Regions from separate parts of the Thermochromatium tepidum ATCC 43061 genome, predicted to be linked through region 1. Evidence: predicted binding sites of a transcription regulator. Region 1 holds the regulator's gene; the other holds the start of a gene.
The links. The regulator sigma-54, encoded in region 1, starts transcription at its own class of promoters, with help from an activator protein. The targets are predictions, from matches to a motif close to TGGCANGNTNCNTGCTT.
Positions count from the first base shown of each region.

Region 2: flgB (flagellar basal body rod protein FlgB) is a predicted target of sigma-54. The motif match lies at 1,888-1,904, and genes of this name have one in related genera.

Region 1 is NZ_CP039268.1:2,328,246-2,331,339, forward strand. It holds gene lptB (LPS export ABC transporter ATP-binding protein) at 1-679, shown strand, start outside; gene E6P07_RS10725 (RNA polymerase factor sigma-54) at 758-2,248, shown strand; gene hpf (ribosome hibernation-promoting factor, HPF/YfiA family) at 2,284-2,604, shown strand; gene E6P07_RS10735 (PTS sugar transporter subunit IIA) at 2,866-3,094, shown strand, end outside.
Region 2 is NZ_CP039268.1:1,862,807-1,865,900, forward strand. It holds gene flgE (flagellar hook protein FlgE) at 1-265, opposite strand, end outside; gene E6P07_RS08430 (flagellar hook assembly protein FlgD) at 306-983, opposite strand; gene flgC (flagellar basal body rod protein FlgC) at 1,021-1,440, opposite strand; gene flgB (flagellar basal body rod protein FlgB) at 1,445-1,852, opposite strand; gene E6P07_RS08445 (CheR family methyltransferase) at 1,987-2,802, opposite strand; gene E6P07_RS08450 (chemotaxis protein) at 2,818-3,094, opposite strand, start outside.

The DNA of each region.
Region 1 (3,094 bases):
TCAGGTGCTCCAGGATGTCAGTGTCAAGGTCGAGCCGGGTAAGGTCGTGGGCCTGCTCGGGCCGAACGGCGCCGGCAAGACGACCTGCTTTTATCTGATCGTCGGTCTGATCCATGCCGACCAGGGTCGCATCCTGCTCGACGGGCGCGACCTTACCCGGCTGCCCATGCACGCCCGGGCGCGCGCCGGTCTGAGTTACCTACCCCAGGAACCCTCGGTCTTTCGCAAGCTGACTGCCCGCGAGAATATCCTGGCCATCCTCGAGACGCGGCGCGATCTCAAGCGCGCCGAACGCGAGGAACGCGGTGAGCGTCTGCTCGAGGACCTGGGCATCGCCCATGTGGCCGACTCGCTCGCCCTCAGCCTCTCGGGTGGCGAGCGCCGCCGGCTGGAGATCGCCCGCGCCCTGGCGGTTGAACCCAGGGTGATGCTGCTCGACGAGCCCTTCGCTGGTATCGATCCGATCGCCGTCGGCGACATCAAATCCATCGTCACCCATCTGCGTGATCGCTCCATCGGGGTACTCATCACCGATCACAATGTGCGCGAGACGCTCGCCATCTGCGACCATGGCTACATCATCGGCAGCGGCACCGTGATCGCCGCCGGCGAACCGGCCGAGTTGTTGGCCAACCAGCGGGTGCGCGATGTCTATCTAGGTGCCGATTTTTCCATGTAGACTAGACTCAGATTACGGACACCCCATGATGGCTTAAACAGCAATAGACAGACCACAGTTCGGACGCCAACTCGATCGATGAAGCCATCCCTTCAGCTTCGACTCAATCAGCAACTCACGATGACGCCCCAGTTGCAGCAAGCGATCAAACTGCTGCAGCTGTCAACGCTCGAGTTGCAGCGCGAGATCCAGGAGGCGCTCGAAAGCAATCTGATGCTTGAAGAAGGCGAGGAATCCGAACCGCTCGAGGCGGAGTCACTGGAAGATTCCCCTCTGACCCAGCTCGAAGATGATCCCTTCGGTTCTAGCGCATCCGAGTCCGAGTGGCTCCTGGAACGCGAGGTACAAGCCGAGTCGTATGAGATACCGGAGGAGCTGCCGGTCGATACCCAATGGACCGACGTCTTCGACAGCTACCTGCCGCCAACGGCCCACGGCATGAGGGATGACACAGACCAGGACCCACTGTCGAACCGCTCACGTCCGCAGACGCTCTGGGATCATTTGATCTGGCAGCTGAATCTCAGCCGTTTGAGCGAGCGCGATTTCATGATCGCCCAGGCCGTGGTCGACGCCATCGATGCCAACGGCTATCTGCGCGCCGATGTCGATGAACTGGTGGCCACACTCGCCGATCCCACGATCGGCGCCGATGAAGTCGAGACCCAGATCCATCGCGTCCAGTCACTCGACCCAGCTGGCGTCGGGGCGCGCAATCCGCGCGAGTGCCTGTTGATCCAGCTGCGCCAGCTGTCGCCCGAAACGCCCTGGCGCAACCTGGCCATCGCCGTGTGCGAGGCCGGATTCGAACATCTGCCGCGCGGCGACGTCACGGCCCTCTCACGCCTGCTCAAGGCGCCCGAGGACGACCTGACCCAGGCGCTCGATCTCATCCGCCGGCTCAACCCGAAGCCGGGCCGCTTGCTCGCAGAGACGCCCTCGGAGTACGTTGTACCCGACATCTTTGTGCGTAAGAAGGATGGCCGCTGGCAGGTCGAGTTGAACCCTGACATCACCCCCAGACTCAGGGTCAACGCCGACTATGCGCGCCTGGTACGCCGCGCCGACCAGAGCAGCGATGGCCAGACGCTCAAGAGTCACCTCCAGGAGGCGCGCTGGTTCATCAAAAGCCTGGCAAGCCGCAACGAAACTGTACTGCGCGTGGGCGCCAAGATCGTGGAGATGCAGCAGGACTTCCTCGAATACGGCGAAGTGGGGATGCGGCCCATGGTGCTGCGCGACATCGCCGAGGCCCTGAATCTGCACGAGTCGACCATTTCACGGGTGACCACGCAAAAATACATGCATACACCCCGAGGCACATTCGAGCTCAAGTATTTCTTCTCGTCCCACGTCAATACCACCTCTGGCGGCGAGTGCTCGTCGACGGCGATCCGCGCCCTGATCCGCAAGCTGATCGCGGGAGAATCCCCGCGCAGACCTCTCAGCGACAACAAGATCGCTGAGGAACTGGCAAGACAGGGCATCGACGTCGCACGCCTCACAGTCGCCAAATACCGTGAGGCTATGGGTATCCCGGCCTCGAGTGAGCGCAAACGCCTGGCTTAAACAGGCTGTTTGATTCTTTATCAAGGAGTTTAATGATGCAAATCAATCTGACGGGTCATCACATCGACGTCACCGATGCGCTGAAGTCCTATGTCGACAGCAAATTCGAGCGTCTGGCACGCCACTTCGACCACGTCATCAACGCCCATGTCGTCCTGAGCGTCGAAAAGCTCGAGCAGAAGGCCGAGGCCACACTCCATGTCAATGGCGGCAAGGTCTTCGCCGACTCTGTGCACGAGGACATGTATGCGGCCATCGACAGCCTGGTCGACAAGCTCGATCGCCAGGTCATCCGCTACAAGGAGAAGAAGAGCAGTCACCGCGGCGGAGCCGTCAAGACGGCCGAAGCGGAATGAGATCGGCCTCTCCAGTACCTTGGAAGCCGTGTCTTCCGAGGTGATGGAGGCAACACCCATCACACCTCGGTGGCCGGTGCCGCCGGCGCCTGAGGTGTCTTTACATCGAGAACACGACAGAGCGATCAGGCACCAAGTGCGCCCGTCCGCCCGAGGTACCCCAATCTATGACCAGCATCGAATGCCAGCAGCATCCTGGTTGGATCAGCCATTACCCCCGACCACCTGCGGGCGCGTCGGCGGTCAACAGGAGTTGGAGCCATGTTCGGCCCTGACCTGATCAACGAAGCCCGTATCGGATGCGGTCTCGAGATCGCCAGCAAGAAGCGTCTGCTCGAGACCCTCGCCGAACTCCTGGCCAGGGATCATCCCAGGCTCCAGCCCGAGACCGTCTTCGAGCATCTGCTCGAGCGTGAGCGCCTGGGCAGTACCGGACTCGGCCATGGCATCGCCCTGCCCCATGCGCGCATGAAGGACGTCGGCGAGGCGA
Region 2 (3,094 bases), 470 kb from region 1:
AAAACCCTTCACCATTGATCGCCAGATCCAGTGTGTTTCCAGTCAGCTGAATACTTCCCTGCGAAAACTGTTGAGTGACGGCTGCCAAACGGACACCCACGGCTGCTTGATTGACACAGGTACCAAAGGATGACGCATAAATATCGGCAAACTCGGCACGTGATTTTTTGAAACCAATGGTCGACGAGTTGGCGATATTGTTACCCGTAACCTCAAGATCCTTGGCGGCTGCACGCAGACCGCTCAAGCCGATACTGAAAGACATGATGTCATCTCCTGGAAAAGCTCAAACAATTATCGCCTCATCAACTGACACGCAGGACATCCGAAAACGAAACTGTCCCGATCCCCTGAACGCTGAGGGTCAATCCTGTATCCGAGCTCTCGGCCGAAACACTCCTGACTTGGCCATTGAGATAAGGGGTCAAGGCCTCAGTCACACCGTTGATCTGTGCACTGACCCTGAATTCATACTGGCCGGCTGGGGCTTTAGAACCATTGGCTAGCTTGCCATCCCAATTAAACTCTTGAAGACCAGAATTCAATGTGCCCAAATCCAGAGTACGGACCAGCTGACCACTCGCATTGTAGATATCGACCCTTGTCTGAGTCGCAGAACTCGATAGCTCTACCGCACCGCTTACGCCCTGTCCCTCAGATAACTCCATCTTGTTAGATGGAACTAGCACACTTTTACCTACCAATGAGGCCGCTTCTAAAGCCTGGCCCTGCAATAGTGTCTGTGACAGAGACTTGAATGAACTCGTCAGATCCTGAATACCAGTCAGGGTCGAAAACTGGGCCATCTGTGCAACGAAGTCCTCGTTTTTGACTGGATTGGTCGGGTCTTGGGTCGTTAGCTGGGTAGTCAAAAGCCTGAGAAAATCTTCTTGACCAAGTTCATTATCACCTTGAACGCTCGATTTTGGCGAATAGGCAGTCAAGCCGAGTCCGCTCAAATAATCAGTACTCACTTCTGTCATGATGGCCGCTCCTAAAAAAATACAGATCAATGCGGAATCAGCTCTGACCCACCTGCAGGGTCCGCTGTAACAGGGCGCGCGTGGTCGTCAGTACCTCGACATTGGCCTCGTAGCTGCGCGAGGCCGACATCATGTTGGCCATCTCCTCGACGACATTGATCGCCGGTCGAAACACATAGCCATCTTTATTGGCATGTGGATGATTGGGTTCATAAGTTGGAATCGGTTCACACTCGCTATCGACGATTCCTGCGACCCGCACCGGCATGGCAACACCATTCGGATCCTCCTGATCGATCACAGTCTGAAAGAGCACCTGCTTGCCACGATAGGTCGCCTCCGGGCTCGAGGCCGTTGTCGAGGCATTTGCCATGTTAGAGGCCACGGTATTGAGCCGTACCGACTGGGCCGTCAGCGCAGAGGCCGAGGTATTGAAGATACGAAACAGATCGCTCATGGCATCACTCTTTACTTAGGGCCTTGCGTAGACTCGCGACCCGGCGATCGAGAAATTCAAGCGTGCTTTGATAATGCACGGTGTTCTCAGCGAAGGCCGCGCGCTCGAGTTGTGGATCAACGGTATTGCCATCCAATGACGGCTGAGCCGGGATACGATAGAGCAGCTCGGGCTTCAGTGCCTTGGATTTATCGATCTCATTCGTCAAATGATTGGGTTGGGTTCGCGTCAGTTTTAGACGATTGGTCATCCCCTCGACCTCGGCCAGCACCTCGGTGAAATGAAAGTCACGCGCCTTGTAATTCGGCGTATCAACGTTGGCGAGATTGGAGGCTAGAAGCTCGGCACGACGGGCCTTAATGAGCACCGCCGAGGGCAGGACTCCAAAGGCTTTGTCGAGCGAGAGACTCATGGTTTCGGCATCCGCAACTCAGGTTGCTTGATAAAATGCAACCGACATGCCAGCCGATTGGAGAACCCTTCTTCACGGGCTTCACTTGGCGTGTGGAAATGACACCCTTCCCTGAGCCAGGCCAACGCAAGGCGTCAGGCGCGACGGCGCAGCAGACTGCCTTGCGGGGTGCGGACAATCTCGAAGGCGTCGGTATAGGAACTCACTGACTCGGAGGCGCCGACAAAGAGATAGCCACCGGGGTCCATCTGGCGGGCCAGTGCGTCAAAGATCCGACGTTTGGTGTCGGCGGAGAAATAGATCAGGACATTACGACAGAAGATGATCTCGAACTTGCCGAGCGCGGCGAAGGAATCCATGAGATTGAGCTTCTGGAAACGGACCCGGCGCTGGATCTCGGGCTTGATCCGATGGCCGTTCTCGACCGTGTCGAAGTATTTCTGACGCCGCTCGGGCGTCAGACCGCGCACGATACTCAGGCCGTCATAGACACCGTTGCGTGCCTCAGCCAGAACGCTCTCGGACAGATCCGTGGCCAGGATACTGACCGGCGAGGACTTGGGCGGAAAGCTCGCCTCCCACTCGGCGACCACCATGGCGATGCTGTAGGGCTCCTGACCGCTGGAGCAGGCCGCCGACCAGATGCGGATGGGTTTCTTGCGCGCCTCCAGTTCCGGCAACAGTGTGTGGCGCAGGATCTCAAACGGATAACCGTCCCGAAACCAGGAGGTCTCGTTGGTGGTCATGGCGTCGATGACGCGCGACTTGAGCGTCGGATCGCCAGACTGGCGCAATGCCCGCAATAGATCCTCGACCTTGCTGTACCCGAACTCACCGAGCAGACGCGACAGCCGGCTGGCGACGAGATACTGACGATTCTCGCCCAGCACCAGGCCGCAGCAGTCCGACAAGAAGCGAGCGAATTCGGCGTAATCCTGCGCGTCAATCACACATGGCCCCCATCATCAGGAATGACGCGCATATTTGAGCACGGTCGCGCCCAGCTCGTCCGGATCAAACTTGGCCAGGAAGTCATTGGCACCAGCACGCTTGACCATATCAATATTGAACTGACCGCTCAGTGAGGAATGCAGAATGACGCACAGATCCTTGAGCTTGGCATTTTCGCGGATCTTGCGGGTCAGGGTATAGCCGTCCATGCGCGGCATCTCGATGTCAGTGATCACCAGCTCGATCGAGTCTTTGACCCGGTCGGCGGCGGCCAGCTCCTCCAGATATTCG